DNA from 2 places in the Streptomyces sp. NPDC002055 genome. Region 2 is predicted to be linked to the other one. Evidence: predicted binding sites of a transcription regulator. Region 2 holds the regulator's gene; the other holds the start of a gene.
What was found. The regulator HspR, encoded in region 2, represses chaperone genes until heat shock. The targets are predictions, from matches to a motif close to TTGAGNNNNNNNNNCTCAA.
Positions count from the first base shown of each region.

Region 1: a site for HspR is predicted at 7,777-7,795, ahead of lon (endopeptidase La). Genes of this name have one in related genera too.

Region 1 is NZ_JBEOXS010000022.1:107,255-117,019, reverse strand. Features, by position in the region: gene ABT112_RS16385 (HAMP domain-containing sensor histidine kinase) at 319-1,431, opposite strand; gene ABT112_RS16380 (response regulator transcription factor) at 1,428-2,177, opposite strand; gene ABT112_RS16375 (spermidine synthase family protein) at 2,262-2,975, opposite strand; gene ABT112_RS16370 (rhomboid-like protein) at 3,409-4,104, shown strand; gene ABT112_RS16365 (hypothetical protein) at 4,270-4,887, opposite strand; gene ABT112_RS16360 (hypothetical protein) at 4,884-6,185, opposite strand; gene ABT112_RS16355 (ATP-binding cassette domain-containing protein) at 6,182-6,991, opposite strand; gene ABT112_RS16350 (hypothetical protein) at 7,003-7,419, opposite strand; gene lon (endopeptidase La) at 7,818-9,765, shown strand, end outside.
Region 2 is NZ_JBEOXS010000009.1:171,623-181,387, reverse strand. Features, by position in the region: partial or broken gene ABT112_RS08025 (transcriptional regulator) at 1-826, shown strand, start outside; gene ABT112_RS08020 (heat shock protein transcriptional repressor HspR) at 953-1,429, opposite strand; gene dnaJ (molecular chaperone DnaJ) at 1,431-2,618, opposite strand; gene grpE (nucleotide exchange factor GrpE) at 2,658-3,350, opposite strand; gene dnaK (molecular chaperone DnaK) at 3,347-5,200, opposite strand; gene ABT112_RS08000 (heterodisulfide reductase-related iron-sulfur binding cluster) at 5,544-7,835, shown strand; gene ABT112_RS07995 (SpoIIE family protein phosphatase) at 7,999-9,765, opposite strand, start outside.

The sequences.
Region 1 (9,765 bases), on a different contig from region 2:
TAAGGTGGTGGACAGCGGAAATAAAGGCTACGCCCCTCCGGCCCGTGGTTGCAGGCCGGGCCGGTCAGTCGTCGCGCAAGTCACACTGATCGGCGGGTTTCGGCGCATGTTTTGGCGGGAAACACCGTGGGTTCGTGCCCGAACGGGTACGCCTGATCACCCGGCGCGGGCGCGACGGCCCGGACGGGGATGCTCCGCGGCGCCGGAACCGGTCGCCGGCGGCGCCCTCGGGGCGGGTGCGGCGGACGGGTCCGCCGAGGCGGATGTCCCGGAGCCGGTGACCGGCCCCGTTCCCTCCACTTCCCGTTCGACCCTACGTCAACCCTGTGTCGTCGCGTAGCCCGGCAGAGTGACCCGGATCCGACAGCCGCGCGGGGATTCGGCCACCCCGATGCTGCCGCCGTGCAGATCCACCGCCCAGCGCGCGATGGCCAGGCCCAGCCCCGTACCGCCGTCGCTGCCCGGCCCGTGCGGGGTGGAGACGCTGCCCCGGTTGAACCGCTCGAAGATCCGGTGCCGCTCGGACGCCGGGATGCCGGGGCCCTCGTCCAGGACCTCCAGGACCAGGCTGCCCGGCCCCTCGGAGCCGCGCCGGGCCCGCAGGGTGACCCGGCCGTGCGGCGGGCTGTGCTTGACGGCGTTGTCGACCAGATTGGCCACCACCTGGTGCAGCCGCTCCGCGTCCGCGTGCGCGGCGAGCTCCGGCGGCGTGACGTCCAGATGCAGATGGACGTCGGCCCGGGCCTGCTTCTGGCCCCGGGCGGCGGCGGCCATACTGGCCTCCTTCAGCACGCCCGAGAGGTAGGGCCACACCTCGAAGCGCCGGGTCCGCAGCGGAACCACGCCGTTGTCCAGCCGGGACAGGTCCAGCAGGGTCTCCACCAGGCGCCCCAGGCGCTCCGTCTGCCGCAGCGCGGTGCGCATCGTCTCCGGATCGGCCTCGGACACCCCGTCGACGACGTTCTCCAGCACCGCCCGCAGGCCCGCTATGGGGGTGCGCAGCTCGTGCGAGACGTTGGCGACCAGTTCCTTGCGGTGCCGGTCCACCGCCTCCAGGTCGGCGGCCATGTGGTTGAAGGTCTCCGCCAGATCGCCCAGCTCGTCCCGGCGCCCCTCGCGGACCCGCCGGGTGTAGTCGCCGCCCGCCATCGCCCGGGCGACCGTCTTCATCTCGTCCAGCGGCGAGGTCAGGCCGTGCGCCACGAACTGCGTGATCAGCATGGTGGCGATGATGGAGAAGATGGTGACGATCCGGAGCTCGGTCGCCGTGTGGATGGAGACGAAGACCAGCAGGGTGGTGATGGTCACCGAGGCGATGACCAGCGCTCCCAGCGCGGCCTTGACCGAGCGGTAGGGGTCCAGCGGCCGCAGCGCCTCCCACAGCCGGTGCAGCGGGCCGGGCCGCGTCGGGTCCGGCGGGCGCCTGTTCACGGGGCCGGGGCGGCCGGGGTCTCGAGCGCGTAGCCCACACCGTGCACGGTGCGGATCCGCTCCGCGCCGATCTTGCGCCGCAGCGCCTTGATGTGACTGTCGACGGTTCTGGTGCCCGAGGCGTCCGCCCAGTCCCACACCTCGGCCAGCAGCTGCTCCCGGGAGAGCACCGCGCGCGGCGTGTTGGCCAGGCACACCAGCAGGTCGAACTCGGTCGGGGTGAGGTGCACGTCCTCGCCCCGGACCCGCACCCGGCGCTGCGCGTGGTCGATCTCCAGCTCGCCGAAGCGCAGGATCCCGGTCCGCGGGGTGGTCGCGGCCTGCGTGGCCCGCTCCACCCGGCGCAGCAGGACGTGCACCCGGGCGGCCAGCTCCCGCATGGAGAAAGGCTTCGTCATGTAGTCGTCCGCGCCGACGCCGAGGCCCACCAGCATGTCGGTCTCGTCGTCGCGGGCGGTGAGCATCAGCACCGGCACCGGCCGCGCCGCCTGCACCCGGCGGCACACCTCCAGCCCGTCGAAGCCGGGCAGCATCACATCGAGGACCAGTAGATCGGGCTGCCAGGCCTCGGCGGTGTCCACGGCGGCGGGGCCGTCCATGGCCGTCTGCACCTGGAATCCCTCGGCGCGCAGCCGGACCGCGATGGCGTCCACGATGGTCGCATCGTCCTCGACCACGAGGATCCGGCGCTGGGCGCCCGGAGTGGGCGTCGCGCCGCCGAGCGCGCCGTTGTGTGTCTGCTCCATCGTCCCTGCCCCTGCGAGGTTTCCCCGTGCCGTACCGGCCCGGTCGCTGCTGGGAGCAGGGTACGGGCAGCGCGCGGGCCTCGGCTACGCAGGGCGAACGGCGAGATGAACGGCGTCCGGGACGCCCCGGGCAACCGGGATCTCTTCGGTCCGTACATCCACGAACCCGGCATTGCGCAACGCGTCCTCGAACGCCGCGGAGGGCTGGGCCGACCACACCGCGAGCACCCCGCCCGGCGTCAGCCGCTCCCGGCAGGCCGCCAGGCCCGCCGGTCCGTAGAGGCCGTCGTTGTCCTCGGTGACCGTCCAGTCGGGGCCGTTGTCGATGTCCAGGCACAGCGCGTCGTACCGGTCGGCGGGCCCGTCGGTGCCGTGCACATGGCCGACGAGGTCGGCACGGAGGATCTCGGTGCGCGGGTCCGCCAGCGCCGGAGCGGAGATCCGCGCCAGGGGCCCCGCGCGGTGCCAGTCGATCACCGCCGGCTCGCGCTCGACGACCCGGATGCGCCCCCAGCGGGGCTCCTCTGCGGCCCTGACCAGGGAGAATCCCACGCCGAGGCCCCCGATGAGCACGGTGGGCGACGGGCGGCCGTCGGGCAGTGCGGCGAGCGCGGCGTCGATCAGCAGCCGTTCGGAGCGCCCGTCGGAGGTGTCCATCAGGAAGCAGCCGTTGGCGATGATCTCGAAGTGGCCGCCGCGCCGCCGCAGCACCACCTCGCCGTACGGGCCCTCCCGGCGGTCGACCGTGACCGGCCCGGAGTCGCCCTCGGTCGGTGTCGTCGGCATCGGCAGGGGCATGGCTGACGGATTCCTCTCGCTGCGGGCTGCTCGGCGCCGGGTGCCCGGACGGGCGGAGTGCCCGCAGCGAGCCTGCTCCCGGCGCCGCGTACGCCGCCGGGTCACCCGGATGCACCCATCAGCGTAGCGAGCGGCCCGGTGCCGCCGGGGGCGGATGATTTCTGGCGCCACCCGGTTGTCCGGAGTGAGGTATCTCATAGACGTGAGGTGCGGGGGCTTCGGCCGGGACCGGACGAGCCCGGCGGACGCGAGCACCCCGCCCGGCCCGGAAGCGGCCCGGACGGGGCGCCGGCTGCCGCGCCGGCCGCCCGCGGACCGGCGGGGGCGGCCGACGGGGTGGCTCTCGGCGGACCGGCGGGGGCGACGGCTGCCGGGGTGGCTCTCGGCGGACCGATGGGGGCGTCGGCTGCCGGGGTGGCCGTCCGCGGACCGGGTGGGGCGGCTGCTGCGGTGGCTGCCGACGCCGGCCGGCACCCCCTTCACCTTCTGCTACGCCCTGGTGCTCACCGGCACCTCGGTCTTCGCCGACCGGGCCGACCCGGACCTGGTCCACCGGCTGCTCCGGGAGTCCAGCACCGACGTCGAGCATCTGGCGCACCACCCGCTGCTGGTCCTCGTCGCCAGCGCGCTGTGGATCGCGGGCCCGGTGCTCTCCCCGTACCCGGTCTGTTTCCTGCTCGTGCTCACCGCGCTGGAACGACGGCTCGGCGCGCCGCGCACCGTGGCCGTCTTCCTCCTCGGTCATGTCCTGGCCACCCTGCTCACCGAAGTGCCGGTCGCCTTCGCGGTCGCCGCCGGCCGGCTGCCGGAGAGCTCGCTCCACCGGCTGGACTACGGCATCAGCTTCGGCGTGCTCGGCGGCCTCGGCGCGCTCGCCGGACTCCTGCGGCCCCGGCTGCGCTGGGCCGTGCTGAGCGTCGCCGGGGTGGCCCTCGCCCAGGACCTGGCCGAACTCGCCAGCCCGCTCAGCAACTGGGGGCACCTGCTGGCCCTGCTGACCGGGGTCGCCTGCTGGCCGGTGGTGCGCGGGTGGGAGGAGGAGCGGAATGCGGCCGGCGCCCGGCCGCCGTGCGGTCCCGGGACGGCGCCGCGGGCGGCCGCGTCCGGCCGGGACGGGGCGGCCCGGTAGGCGCCCGGGTGTCACCCGTTCCCGGCCGCCTCGCCTCGGGCCGGGACCCGTCGGCTCTCGGCCCGCCCTCCACTTTTGCTGATGCCGCCCCGGCCGCAACGGGTGGCCGGGCCGGCGCCGTACCGGGATGCCGCTCGGGGCGGAGCCGGCTTCAGCCGCAGGCGGTCACTGCTGCTCGGCCCGCTCCGTGCGGCGGGGGGACCCCGTGGCGGCCAGCACCAGCCCCACGGCCCACAGAACGGCCGCGGCCACCCCGGCCGGGACGTCGTGGGCCGGCTGGATGGACCAGGCCCAGGCTTCGGGGGTGTTGTTCGGCCCCACGCCGAGGAACAGGGTGGGACCGAACATGCCGAGAGGCAGCAGCCAGGCCAGCCCGCTCCCGAAGAGCCGCGCACTGATCATGCCGAGCCCGAGATAGCCCACGGCGTTGCGCACCGCCGCGGCGAACACCGGCACCGGCGCCCCGGCGGCCAGGGGAAGAGCGCACAGCCCCACCGCCAGCACCAGCAGCGTCAGCAGATGGACCGCCCGGTGGCGGCGCATGGGCTGCGCCGCCGTCCACTCGAGGTCCGCCATCGGGGAGAAGAGCGTGGTCGCGAGGAGCACCGCGTGGGCGATGGGCACCAGCTCCGCCACCGGCACGCTGAAGTCGGACAGGTAGCGCAGCTCGGGCACCGCGAGCCGCTGCCCCACGAACCCGCTCGCCAGCAAGGCCAGGACGAGGCAGATCCCGGCCGCCCGGGGCAGCCCCCGGCTGCGCGCGACGGCGACGGCGGCGTTCACCGCGGGACCGACGGGACGGGCCGGCAGCCGCGGATCCGTGTCGCGGCGCCCTCGATCCAGGCGTCGCGCTCGGCGGACGGTGCCTTGTTGATCCTTTCGAGGGCCTTCCCGAACCGCTCGCCGTAGTACTCGCTCGGCGCGCCGGCCCGGCTGCGCACCGCCGCTTCGAAGAGGAAGGTGTCCGGGTAGCCGCCGATCGACTTCAGGATGTGGGGCTCGCAGCCGCCCGCCGGCTGCGGCAGCGCGGCGCTGAACAGGGAGTCGGCGAGGTCGCTTTCACTTTCGGAGGGGGAGCTCAGCGGCAGCTCCGCGGTGTGGCCCCTCGGCAGGTCCAGACCGGTGGCGTAGAAGGCGCGGTTGAATCCCGAGAGCTTCCCCAGCCCGGAGTCGAGCCGTTTCACCGCCGCGTTCACCCGGGGGAGGAGGTGGCGGTCGTCGGGCCACAGGCATGCCGTGGTGCGCCCGCTGGTGGCGCAGACGGGACGCGCGGGCTGCGGCGCGGGCTTCGCCCAGAAGGAGTCGCGTGCCGGAGGCGGGAGGACGACGAGTGCGGTGCCCGCCGTGGCGGCGACGACGGTCAGGGCGATCAGCGCGGGAGCCTGGCGGCCGAGCGCCGACCGCCTCTTCAGCGCGGGAATCGCGAGCGCGCAGAGGCCCGCGGCCAGACACCAGACGGCGGCGGTGAGCAGTCGGCCGGTGCTGGGCGCGAAGGTGGTGTCCCAGTGCTCGTCGATGGCGGGGAAGAGGTGGTTCAGCCAGTGCTTCGGGGCGAAGGCGAGCCCGACGAAGAGGCCGTACCAGGCGATGCCCACGAAGGGAGCGAGCACCCTGGACGGCAGCAGCGCGCCGAAGGCCACGCCGACGGCGACCTGCAGCCCCAGCATGGAGGCGCCGAGCAGCAGCGGGGTCCACGCCGGTGAGCTGACGTCGCTGATGGCGGCGGTTCGCGAGAAGGCGATGGCCGTGAAGACCGCGTAGGCCAGCAGCGACCACAGCCAGGAGGCGAGCCAGAGCACCAGGTTCCGGGTCCAGCCGCTGCGTGCGGCGGTGTCGGCCCAGTCCAGGGTGCGGTGCCGGTGGTCGCGGCCGGCCCCCCAGGCGGCGACGCCACTCATCACCGAACCCATCACGATCACACCGAAGAGCTGGACGTTCATGCTGGTCTGGGTCCACCAGCCGATCCAGTCGCTCTGGGCCGGATCCTCGGAGGCGAAGTACCAGGCACCGACGGCCGCCATCAGGGCGGCCACCCACTTGGCCTCGCCTCGCCACATCTCGGTCGTCAGAATGCGGTTCACGCCCCCACCGCCTCCGCCCCGGCGAGATGCAGATATCCGGCTTCCACCGATCCGCCGTCCACCTCGGGCGCGTCGTCCGCGCTCCCGTCCCCGTGCGGGAGGGCGCAGAGTTCGGACACCGTGCCGGTGAAGCGGACCGTGCCCTCCAGGAGCACCGCGACCCGGTCGCACACGTGGGCCACGTCCTCGGCGAGATGCGTGCTCATGACGACGGCCGACTGCTCACCGAGTCCCCGGATCAGGCTGCGGAACCCGACGCGCTGGGCGGGGTCGAGTCCGACGGTCGGCTCGTCCAGGAGGACCAGCGCCGGCTTGTTGACCATGGCCTGTGCGATACCGACGCGCCGCAGCATGCCGCCGGAGAGTTCGCCCATCCTGCGGTCGGCATGGCGGTCCATCTGCACGTGCCGCAGCGCCTCCCGGGCGGCCTCGCGGCGGCCGGCCGCGGGGACCTTGCGCAGCCATGCCGCGTACTCGGTGAACTCGAGCACGGTGAAGCGCGGGTAGAAGCCGAAGTGCTGGGGGAGGACACCGATCCGCCGGCGCAGGCGCCGCACCCCGGCGCCCTTCGTCGCCTGCTCCCCGAGCAGGGTCACGGTGCCACCGGCGGGTCTGCGTGCGGTGCTCAGCAGGGAGAGCAGGGTGCTCTTGCCCGCGCCGTTGGGGCCGAGCAGTCCGGTGACGCCGGGTGGGAACTCCAGCGAGACCTGGTCCAGCGCGGTCAGCGAGCCGTAGTGCATCGAGACGTCGGCGACCGCCGCGACCGGCTCGGAGCCGGTCGCGGCGGCGCTGTTGAGAAGTGACACCGCGTTCCTGATCAGTTCTGGGCGTTCACGTAGCCGTAGGCGCGGCTGCCGGGAATGCCGGCCCATGTGGCCTGGGTGTAGTACTTGCTGCTGGTGCTGGTGCCCTTGTACGAGCCACAGCCGTAACCCGAGCGGTAGCTGCGCGAGGTGCTGGCTATCTTCGGGTCGGGGCGGAAGCTGCGGTCCTCATAGATGTACGCGCTGAACGTCCTGGTGTCGTTGACCGGAACGTCGCCGCACGCCTTGGCGTGGCCGCTGCTCTTGCCCTTCCAGCGGTCACCGTCCTCCTTGTTGCCCGCGGTGGCCACGGAGAACGGAAGCCGGCTGCCGCTGATCTCGGCCGCCACGGCGCTCGCCGCGGGAACGGCGAGGGCCAGCACCGCGACGGCTCCGACCATCGCTCGCTTCCGCTTGCTCGGCATGGTCATGCGCATGAATCCCCCTGTTTTGTAAGGCCTGTTGGTCTCGAATGTTCAAGACCTGTTCGGCTCGGACCAATCTATGGGGAAGGGCGACGGATTCGTGGTGAATACATCGATTGTGGTGATGATCACTGTACGGCGTGTTACCTCGCGCCCTCTTGACACGCGCCGCCGCGGTCGCCCTCCCGGCCGGTGTCGCCCGTCGCCCGTCGCCCGTCGCGTGTCGCGTGTCGTCCTGGAGGGTGGATGACGCCGGCCGGGCGGAAGAAGTCGCGCCGCCCGCCGGTTCTCCTGTCCGGCAAGCCCGGCGGTCGATCGCTCACAGCGAACGCCGCCCGGGGAACATCCCGCCCCCTCCCTGCATTGAGTCATTAGCGCTCAACTTGAATGCCTAAGGGGAGATCATGGCTTCGACGTCCACACCGCTCACCCTGCCCGTGCTGCCGCTCGACGACGAGGTCGTGCTGCCCGGAATGGTGGTGCCGCTGGACCTGTCCGACACCGAGGTGCGGGCCGCGGTGGAGGCCGCGCAGGCCGCCGCGCGGTCCGGGGGCGGCAAACCGCAGGTGCTGCTGGTCCCGCGGGTCGACGGCACCTACGCCGGGATCGGCACCCTCGGCGCCGTCGAGCAGGTCGGCCGGCTCTCCGACGGCGACCCCGGCGCGCTCATCCGCGGCGTGAGCCGGGTGCGCGTGGGGGCCGGGACCACCGGGCCCGGCGCCGCCCTCTGGATCGAGGGCACCCGGGTCGAGGAGGTCACTCCCACCGGCCCCGACGGCGAGGGGCTGCCGGGCTCCGTCACCGAGCTGATGAAGGAGTACAAGGCCCTCGCCACCAGCTGGCTGCGCAAGCGCGGCGCCTGGCAGGTCGTGGACCGGGTGCAGCAGATCGACGACGTGTCCCAGCTCGCCGACAACGCCGGCTATTCGCCGTTCCTGACCGTGCGGCAGCGGGTGCAGCTGCTGGAGACCACCGACCCGGTGGCCCGCCTCCGACTGGCCGTCGGCTGGCTCGGCGAGCACCTCGCCGAGCAGGACGTCGCCGAATCCATCGCCAAGGACGTCCAGGAGGGTGTCGACAGGCAGCAGCGGGAGTTCCTGCTGCGGCGCCAGCTGGAGGCCGTCCGCAAGGAGCTCTCCGAGCTGAGCGGCGACCCGGACGACGAGTCCGACGACTACCGGGCCCGGGTCGAGGCCGCCGGCCTCCCGGAGAAGGTGCGCGAAGCGGCCCTCAAGGAGGTCGACAAGCTGGAGCGCTCCTCCGACCAGAGCCCCGAGGGCAGCTGGATCCGCACCTGGCTCGACACCGTGCTGGAACTGCCGTGGAACGAGCGGACCGAGGACGCGTACGACATACCCGGCGCCAAGGCCGTCCTCGACGCCGACCACGCCGGCCTCGACGATGTGAAGGAGCGCATCACCGAGTACCTGGCCGTGCGCAAGCGGCGCACCGACCGCGGGCTGGGCGTCGTCGGCGGCCGCCGCGGCGGTGCCGTCCTCGCCCTCGTCGGCCCTCCGGGGGTCGGAAAGACCTCGCTGGGCGAGAGCGTCGCCCGCGCGATGGGCCGGAAGTTCGTCCGGGTCGCGCTCGGCGGCGTCCGGGACGAGGCGGAGATCCGCGGCCACCGGCGCACCTACGTCGGCGCGCTGCCCGGCCGGATCGTCCGCGCCGTGAAGGAGGCCGGGGCCATGAACCCGGTGGTGCTGCTCGACGAGATCGACAAGGTGGGGTCCGACTTCCGGGGCGACCCGGCCGCCGCCCTGCTCGAAGTCCTCGACCCGGCCCAGAACCACACCTTCCGGGACCACTACCTGGAGGTCGAGCTCGACCTGTCGGACGTCGTCTTCCTGGCCACCGCCAACGTCCTGGAGGCGATCCCGGAGGCGCTGCTCGACCGGATGGAACTGGTCCGGCTGGACGGCTACACCGAGGACGAGAAGGTCGTCATCGCCCGCGACCACCTGCTCCCGCGCCAGCTGGAGCGTGCGGGCCTGGAGCCCGGCGAGGTGGTGCTGGAGGACGAGGCGCTGCGCCGGCTGGCGGGGGAGTACACCCGCGAGGCGGGCGTGCGGAACCTGGAGCGGGCCGTCGCCCGGCTGCTGCGCAAGGTCGCGGCCCGGCACGAGCTCGGCGAGCAGGAACTGCCGCTGACCGTCGGCCCGGACGGCCTGCGGCCGCTCGTCGGACGCCCGCACCACGTGCCGGAGTCCGCCCAGGACCCGGGCGAGCGGCGCACCGCGGTGCCCGGCGTGGCGACCGGACTCGCGGTCACCGGGGCGGGCGGCGACGTCCTCTTCGTCGAGGCCTCGCTCGCCGACCCGGAGACCGGGGGCAGCGGACTGACGCTGACCG
Region 2 (9,765 bases):
CTCGGACCCCGAGATCGGCCGGCCCGCGGGCAGCGCCCCCGTCGGCAACGACACCGTCTCCGACGACGAGCCGCCCCGGGCCACGACCTCTCCCTCCGCGTCCCCCTCGCGCTCCGCGAAGCCGAGCGTGTCGGCGTCCCGCGGCAAGGGCGGCGAGGACGGCCCGGTCCCGGGCTCGCCGGCGGATCCCCCGTCCGCCGGCACCAGCCCTTCCTCGGCCCCGGCCTCGGTGACGGTGGCCACCCGCCCCTACGCCTGGGAGAACCCCCCGTGCAGCCGGAAGTACCTGGTGGACCGCTCGCCGGACGACGTGGGACCGCCGCCCGGCGAGCAGGATGCCCCGCGGTGGGTGCGGTCGCTGGACGCCGTCTCCGCCGGTGACCAGCTCGTCGAACTCACCGTCCAGGGCACCGGGAAGGACACCGTGGTGGTGCAGGGCCTGGACGTCCATGTGGTGAGCAGCCGGGCACCGCTGGACCGGAACGTGTACAGCATGGGCGTCGGCTGCGGCGGTGACGTCGTCACCCGCTCGTTCGGCGTCGACCTCGACGCCGGCCGCCCCCAGACCTCGCCGCGGGACGGGCAGCGCGACTTCCCGTACAAGGTCAGTGAGTCCGACCCCGAGGTCTTCTACGTGCTCGCCGGCACCCAGACCCACGACGTGAGCTGGTATCTGGAGCTCCGCTGGTCCAGCGGCGACCGGCAGGGCACGGTGCGGATCGACGACCACGGCAAGCCGTTCCGCACCAGCGGCACGGGCGGCAGTCCGCACTACGACTACCCGCTGGGCGGCAACGAGTGGATCCGCAACGAGTCGGAGCAGTAGCACCGCCGCCGGGCCCGCCCGGCGGCACACGACACGGCACATGACACGGCGCATGACACGGCGCATGACACAGGGGCCGGGAGGAACGATCGTCCTCCCGGCCCCTGTCGTGCTGTCCGGCGCCCGCTACTCCGAGCGCTTCGGCTTCGGCCGCCAGACCACCAGCGCGCTGGTCTGCTGGACGTCCTGGTACGGCACCAGGTCCCGGCGGTACGAGGCGTGCACCGCGGCCTCGCGCTGCTGGATGGCCGCCGCCGCGCCCTCGACCGCCTGCTGGAGCTCGGCGACCCGCTGCTGGAGCGCCGTCACCTGGTTCTCCAGTTCGATGATGCGCTTGATGCCGGCGAGGTTGATGCCCTCGTCCTGGGACAGCTCCTGCACCTGTCGGAGCAGCTCGATGTCCCGGGCCGAGTAGCGCCGGCCCCGGCCCGCCGTGCGGTCCGGGGAGACCAGGCCCAGCCGGTCGTACTGCCGCAGGGTCTGCGGGTGCAGACCCGAGAGCTGAGCGGCGACCGAGATGACGTAGACGGGCGATTCGTCGGTCAGCTCGTAGGGGTTGCGGCTCCTGCCGCCCCTGCCTCCGGGCAATCCTCGGCCGTCCATCTCATGCTCCCTTCGCGGCCTGGAACAGCTCGGCCCGCGGGTCCTCCCCCGCGGTGGCCTCGGCGAAGGCCTCCAGCGCTTCCCTCGCCTCGTCGCCGAGGTCCTTGGGGACGCTGACCTCCACGGTGACCAGCAGGTCGCCGCGGGTGCCGTCCTTGCGGACCGCGCCCTTGCCGCGGGCACGCATGGTGCGCCCGTTGGGCGTCCCGGCCGGCAGCTTGAGCGTGACCGGCGGGCCGCCGAGGGTGGGCACCTTGACCTCGCCGCCGAGCGCCGCCTCCGGGTAGGTGACGGGCACGGTGACGGTGAGGTTGTCGCCCTTGCGGCCGAAGGCCGGGTGCGGATCGACGTTCACCACGACGTACAGATCGCCGTTGGGCCCGCCGCGCTCGCCCGGCGCGCCCTTGCCGCGCAGCCGGATGCGCTGGCCGTCGGCGACCCCCGCCGGGATCCGCACCTGCATGGTGCGGGAGCTGGTGGCGCGCCCGCTGCCCTTGCAGGTCTCGCACGGATCCTGGGCGATCAGCCCGCGGCCGCGGCACTCCACGCACGGGTCGGTGAGGGAGAAGCCGCCACCGCCGCCGCGGCTGACCTGACCGGTGCCGACACAGGTCGGGCACACCCGAGGAGTACCGTTTCTGTCGCCGGTGCCCGAACAGGCCTTGCACGCGGCCGAGCTGGACATCCTCAGCGGGACCGTGGCCCCGTCGACCGCCTCGGTGAAGCTGAGCGTCACCTCGGACTCGACGTCCTGGCCGCGGCGCGGCTGGGTGCGGGTGCCGGGGCCCCCGCGGTTGAACAGTCCCCCGAAGACGTCACCGATTCCGCCGCCGCCGAAGCCGCCCGCGCCCGCTCCGCCCCCGCCCTGGGCGCCTCCGAAGAGGTCGCCCAGGTCGAAGTTGAAGTTGCCGGAGCCGCCCGCGCCCGGACCGGCACGGAACCCTCCGTTGCCGAAGAGCGCGCGCGCCTCGTCGTACTCCTTGCGGCGTTTGGCGTCGGCCAGGACGTCGTTGGCCTCGGAGATCTCCTTGAAGCGCTCCTCGGCCTTGGCGTCGTTCTTGTTGGCGTCCGGGTGGTACTCGCGGGCGAGCTTCCGGTACGCCTTCTTGATCTCCGCCTCGGTGGCGTCCTTGGGGACGCCGAGAACCTTGTAGAGGTCCTTTTCCAGCAAGTCCCTGCTCAGGCTCATTCCCGACGCCCCTCCTCTCCTGCTGTCCCTGTTGCTGCGTCAGCCCTCGTCCGGGCCACCGCTCTCCTCGTCCGGCCCGTCGCCCCCGTCGCCCTTGGGCGACGCTCCGGGCTGCGGCTCGGCCACGGCGACCCGTGCGGGACGGATCGTCCGCTCGCCGATGCGATACCCCGGCTGGAGGATCGACACGCACGTCGTCTCGGTGACGTCGGGCGCATAACTGTGCATCAGGGCCTCGTGGATCAGCGGGTCGAAGGGCTCGCCCTCCTTGCCGAACTGCTGCAGCCCCATCTTGGCGGCCGTGGCCTCCACCGATTCGGCGACCGACTTGAAGCCGCCGACCAGCTCACCGTGCTCCCGCGCCCGGCCGATGTCGTCGAGCACCGGAAGCAGCTCGGTCAGGAGGTTCGCCGCGGCGATCTCCTTGACCGTTATCCGGTCCCGCTCCACCCGGCGGCGGTAGTTCTGGTACTCGGCCTGGAGGCGCTGGAGGTCGGCCGTGCGCTCGTTGAGCGCCGTCCGCACCTGGTCCAGCTGCGCCTGCAGGCCCACGGTCTGCAGCTCGTCCCCCGCCGGGGCCGCCGGGCCCGCCTGGTCGGCGGACCCGTCGGCCTTCGCGCCGTCCCGGCCCGCGGCGTGCGGACCCTGCGCGGCGGCGGACCCCTCCTCGAAGGGAGGCGAGGAGGGAGAGCCGTCGGGCTGCTCGTCGAAGCCCGGGGTCTCCTCCGTCACGCGGCACCGCCCTTCGGCTTCTCCTCGTCGACGATCTCGGCGTCGACGACGTCGTCGTCGGCCTTCGCCTCACCGTCGCCCTCGGCACCGGCACCGGCCGCGCCCGCGCCGTCCGCCGGGGCGTTGGCGTACATCGCCTGGCCCAGCTTCTGGCTCACCGCGGCGACCTTCTCGGTCGCGGTGCGGATCTCGGCGGTGTCGTCGCCCTCGAGCTTCTCCTTCAGCTCGGTGAGCGCGGTCTCGACCTCGGTCTTGACGTCGCCCGGGACCTTCTCCTCGTTGTCCTTGAGGAACTTGTCCGTCTGGTAGACGAGCTGCTCGGCCTGGTTGCGGGTCTCGGCGGCCTCGCGGCGCTTGTGGTCCTCCTCCGCGTACTGCTCGGCCTCGCGCATCATGCGGTCGATGTCGTCCTTCGGCAGCGCGGAGCCACCGGTGACGGTCATCCGCTGCTCCTTGCCCGTGCCGAGGTCCTTCGCGGCGACGTGCATGATGCCGTTGGCGTCGATGTCGAAGGTGACCTCGACCTGCGGGACGCCGCGCGGGGCCGGCGGGAGGCCGGTGAGCTCGAACATCCCGAGCTTCTTGTTGTACGCCGCGATCTCGCGCTCGCCCTGGTAGACCTGGATCTGCACGGACGGCTGGTTGTCCTCGGCCGTCGTGAAGATCTCGGAGCGCTTGGTCGGGATCGTGGTGTTGCGCTCGATGAGCTTCGTCATGATGCCGCCCTTGGTCTCGATACCGAGGGACAGCGGGGTGACGTCGAGCAGCAGGACGTCCTTGACCTCGCCCTTGAGCACGCCGGCCTGCAGGGCGGCGCCGATGGCGACGACCTCGTCCGGGTTGACGCCCTTGTTGGCGTCCTTGCCGCCGGTCAGGTCGCGGACGAGCTCGGCGACGGCGGGCATCCGGGTGGAGCCACCGACGAGGACCACGTGGTCGATCTCGGACAGCTGGATGCCGGCGTCCTTGATGACGTTGTGGAACGGGGTCTTGCAGCGCTCGAGCAGGTCCGAGGTGAGCTGCTGGAACTGGGCCCGGGTGAGCTTCTCGTCCAGGTGCAGCGGGCCCTCGGCGGACGCCGTGATGTAGGGCAGGTTGATCGTGGTCTCGGTGGACGAGGACAGCTCGATCTTCGCCTTCTCCGCGGCCTCACGGAGGCGCTGGAGAGCCATCTTGTCCTTGGCCAGGTCGACGCCGTGGCCGTTCTTGAACTGCTCGACCAGGTAGTCGACGACGCGCTGGTCCCAGTCGTCACCACCGAGGTGGTTGTCACCGTTGGTGGCCTTGACCTCCACCACGCCGTCGCCGATCTCGAGCAGCGAGACGTCGAAGGTGCCGCCGCCGAGGTCGAAGACCAGAATGGTCTGGTCGTCCTTCTCCAGCCCGTAGGCGAGGGCGGCCGCGGTCGGCTCGTTGACAATGCGCAGAACGTTGAGACCCGCGATCTCGCCGGCCTCCTTGGTGGCCTGGCGCTCGGAGTCGTTGAAGTAGGCCGGGACGGTGATGACCGCGTCCGCGACCTTCTCACCGAGGTAGGACTCGGCGTCCCGCTTCAGCTTCTGCAGAATGAACGCAGACATCTGCTGCGGGTTGAAGTCCTTGCCGTCCAGGTCGATCTTCCAGTCGGTGCCCATGTGGCGCTTGACCGACCGGATGGTCCTGTCGACGTTGGTGACCGCCTGGCGCTTCGCGACCTCGCCCACGAGCACCTCGCCGTTCTTGGCGAAGGCCACAACAGACGGCGTGGTCCTGGCGCCCTCGGCGTTGGTGATGACGGTGGGCTCACCGCCTTCGAGAACACTGACGACGGAGTTCGTCGTACCCAGGTCGATGCCGACCGCACGTGCCATGATCGCTTCCTCCAGAGGACTTGAGCGGAACAGACTCAAGCGTGCATGATCCACTTTTCCCTGTCAACAGACCTGAGTCACCCTTACTCAAGTCTTATGCGGGATGGCATGTCACGGCCGGAATGGCGGGGTCCGCGGGGCGGGGCGGCCGGGGCCGGCGGCGGCAGCGAAGGGTTGCCTGGGCGACGCAGATCACCGGCCGGGCGGCTTCATGCGGCCTGCGATCCTGGGTAATGTCAGCAAGACTGGAAAAGTTACCGCTTAGTAAGTCTGGGGTCCCGGTGCCCGCCCGCAGGGGGACACAGCCTCCCAGACAGCTCTCGCAGGCCCGAGGAGCCCCCTAATGCAACTCGCCGCGATCATTGTGTCGCTGGTCCTAATCGCGGTCGGCGTCGCGCTGTTCGGCCGTGCCATCCTGCAGATCTACCGCTTCGTACGGCTCGGCCAGCCCGTACCCGCCGGTTCCCGCACGGACGACCCCACGCAGCGCACCATCACCGTGGTCAAGGAGTTCCTCGGCCACACCCGGATGAACCGCTGGGGCGTCGTCGGCGTGGCGCACTGGTTCGTGGCGGTGGGCTTCTTCTCGCTGCTCCTGACGATCGTCAACGCCATCGGCCAGCTCTTCCAGGCCGACTGGCTGATCCCGTTCATCGGCGACTGGCTGCCGTGGGAGATGTTCGTCGAGCTGATCGGCACCCTGACGACGGTCGGCATCGTGACCCTGATCGTCATCCGCCAGATGAGCAGGCCCGGCAGGGCCGGCCGCAAGTCCCGGTTCGCGGGCTCCAACACCGGCCAGGCCTACTTCGTCGAGACCGTCATCCTCATCGTCGGCATCTGCATCGTCACGCTGCACGCCCTGGAGGGCGCCCAGCACGGCGTGGACCACTACGAGCCGGCGTTCTTCATCTCGTACCCGCTGGTCGCGTTCTTCAAGGGCCTGAGCCTGGGCACCCTGCAGAACCTCACCTACTTCTTCGCGCTGGTCAAGATCGCGACGTCCTTCATCTGGATGATCACGGTCTCGCTCAAGACCGACATGGGCGTGGCCTGGCACCGCTTCCTGGCCTTCCCCAACATCTGGTTCAAGCGCGAGGCGGACGGCGACGTGGCGCTCGGCGCGCTCCAGCCGATGGTCTCCGGCGGCAAGCCGATCGACTTCGAGGACCCGGGCGAGGACGACCAGTTCGGCGTCTCCCAGGTCGAGCACTTCTCCTGGAAGGGCATCCTCGACTTCTCCACCTGCACCGAGTGCGGCCGCTGCCAGTCGCAGTGCCCCGCCTGGAACACCGGCAAGCCGCTCTCCCCGAAGCTGCTCATCATGTCGCTGCGCGACCACGCGCACGCCAAGGCGCCGTACCTGCTCGCGGGCGGCGGCAAGGACGCCGAGGGCGAGGAGAAGGCCACCGCGGAGCAGCTCAAGGACGTTCCGGCGGCGGCCCTGGCCGAGGCCGAGCGCCCGCTGATCGGGACCCTGGAGGAGAACGGCGTCATCGACCCGGACGTCCTCTGGTCCTGCACCACCTGCGGCGCCTGCGTCGAGCAGTGCCCGGTGGACATCGAGCACATCGACCACATCGTCGACATGCGCCGCTACCAGGTGATGATCGAGTCGTCCTTCCCGAGCGAGGCCGGGACGATGCTCAAGAACCTGGAGAAGAAGGGCAACCCCTGGGGCCTGGCCAAGAAGCAGCGGCTGGAGTGGACCAAGGAGGTCGACTTCGAGGTCCCGGTCGTCGGCAAGGACATCGAGGACCTCACCGAGGTCGACTACCTCTACTGGGTCGGCTGCGCCGGCGCCCTGGAGGACCGCGCCAAGAAGACCACCAAGGCCTTCGCGGAGCTGCTGCACATCGCGGGCGTCAAGTTCGCGATCATGGGCGGCGACGAGGCGTGCACCGGTGACTCCGCCCGCCGTCTGGGCAACGAGTTCCTGTTCCAGCAGCTCGGCCAGCAGAACGTCGAGATGCTGAACATGGCGTTCGGCGAAACTCCGTCCGACAGCGGCTCCGCCGCGGGTGACGAGGGCGTGACGGTCGAGAAGTCCAAGAAGAAGATCGTCGCGACCTGCCCGCACTGCTTCAACACCATCGCCAACGAGTACCCGCAGCTCGGCGGCGAGTACGAGGTCATCCACCACACCCAGCTGCTCCAGCACCTGGTGGACGAGGGCAAGCTGATCCCGGTCACCCCGGTCGAGGGTCTGATCACCTACCACGACCCCTGCTACCTGGGCCGCCACAACAAGGTCTACACGCCGCCGCGCGAGATCATCGCCAAGGTGCCGGGCCTGCGCAACGAGGAGATGCACCGCCACAAGGAGCGGGGCTTCTGCTGCGGCGCCGGCGGTGCGCGCATGTGGATGGAGGAGCGGATCGGCAAGCGCATCAACACCGAGCGCGTGGACGAGGCGCTGTCCCTCAACCCGGACATCGTCTCCACCGCCTGCCCGTTCTGCCTCGTCATGCTGACCGACTCGGTCAACGGCAAGAAGAACGACGGCAAGGCCAAGGAGTCGCTCCAGGTCGTGGATGTGGCCCAGCTGCTCCTGGACTCGGTGAAGACCCCGCCGGCCGACCCGGCGGGCGACGCCGAGCCGGCGGACGAGCCGGAGCCCGAGCCGGTGAAGTAGCCGGGGAGACGCCGGTACGGCCCGAGGGCCCGACGGCGTCCCCCGCCTCTCTCCGGAGAACACCGACGGCCGGTCCCGCATCGCGCGGGGCCGGCCGTCGGCGTTTCCGGAGGAAGGGGGACGGGGGTGCCGGGGCCGTCGGGGTGCCGGGCCCAAGATGCCCTTACAGCTCCTCCGCCTCCAGGTCGAAGGGCATGATCTGCCGGGCACCGCCCTGGAGCGGCAGCTCGGTCCAGATGATCTTGCCTTGGGCGATGTAGCGCGTGCCCCACCGCTCGGCGAACTGGGCGACGAGGAAGAGCCCCCGGCCGCCCTCGTCCGTGGTGGCCGCCCGCCGCAGATGCGGCGAGGTGTTGCTGGTGTCGGAGACCTCGCAGATCAGAGTGCGGTCGCGGAGCAGCCGCACCCGGATCGGGCCGGTGGCGTAGCGGATGGCGTTGGTGATCAGCTCGCTGAGGATGAGCTCCGTGGTGAACACCATGTCCTCGTCCACCTCCCACTCCCCCAGCTTCCGGGTCACATCCGCCCGCACCCGGGCGACCGCGGACGGGTCGGACGGGACGTCCCACTCGGCGACCTGGTCCTCCGGGACGATGTGCGTCCGGGCGACGATCAGCGCGATGTCGTCCACCGGCCGGTCCGGCATCAGCGCTTCGAGTACCGCGTCACAGGTGTCCTCCGGGCTCCGCTCCGGATGGCCGGACAGGGCGGTGCGCAGCAGCTCCAGGCCCTCGTCGATGTCCCGGTCGCGGTCCTCGATGAGCCCGTCGGTGTAGAGCACCAGCCGGGAGTCCTCCGGCAGCCGCAGCTCGCCCGTCTCGAACGGCATGCCGCCCAGGCCCAGCGGCGGCCCGCTGGGCAGCTCCGGGAAGTCCACGCTGCCGTCGGGGTGCACCACGGCGGGCGGCGGGTGTCCGGCCCGGGCGGCGGTGCAGGTCCGCGAGACCGGGTCGTAGATCGCGTACAGGCAGGTGGCCCCGGTGATCGCCTCGCCGCCGCCCTCCTGGGCCTCGTCCTGGTCGATCCGGGCCACGAGCTCGTCGAGGTGGAAGAGGAGCTCGTCGGGCGGCATGTCGAGGGTGCAGAAGTTGTTGATCGCGGTGCGCAGCCGGCCCATCGTCGCGGTGGCGTGCAGCCCGTGCCCCACGACGTCCCCGACGACCAGCGCCACCCGCGCCCCCGGCAGCGGGATGACGTCGAACCAGTCGCCGCCCACCCCGGCCTGCGCCGGGAGGTAGCGGTAGGCGACGTCGAGCGCGGTCTGGTCGGGCAGGGTGCGGGGCAGCAGGCTGCGCTGGAGGGTCACGGCCATGGTGTGCTCGCGGGTGTAGCGGCGGGCGTTGTCGACGCTGACCGCCGCCCGCGCCACCAGCTCCTCCGCCAGCGACAGGTCGTCCTCCTCGAACGGCTCGGGCTTCTCGGCGCGCCAGAAGCTGGCCATCCCCAGCACCACGCCCCGGGCCCGCAGCGGGACGGTGATCATCGAGTGGATGCCGAAGTCGACGATCCGCCGGGCCCGCTCGGGGTCCTGTTCCTGCCAGCCCCCGAACGCGGTGAGGTCCGGCTCCATGACCGCCTGCCCGCTGGAGAACCCCCAGGCCTGCGGGGTGGACGGGACGAAGTGGATGAGCCGGCCGAGCGGGTAGAGCGGGTGGTCCTCCCGGATGCCGCTGGTCGCCGTGCGGCGCATGTCCGTGCCGTTGCCGGTCGGCTCCTCGCCGTGCAGCACGGGGTCCACCAGGTCGATGGTGACGAAGTCGGCGAACCGGGGCACCGCGAACTCCGCCAGCTCCTCGCAGGTGCGCACCACGTCCAGGCTGGTGCCGATCCGCACCCCCGCGTCGTAGAGCAGCTTGAGCCGCTTCCGGGCGCTGTCGGCCTTGCCGGTGAGCGCCCGCAGCTCGGTGGTGTCCCGGAGGGTGGCCACGCT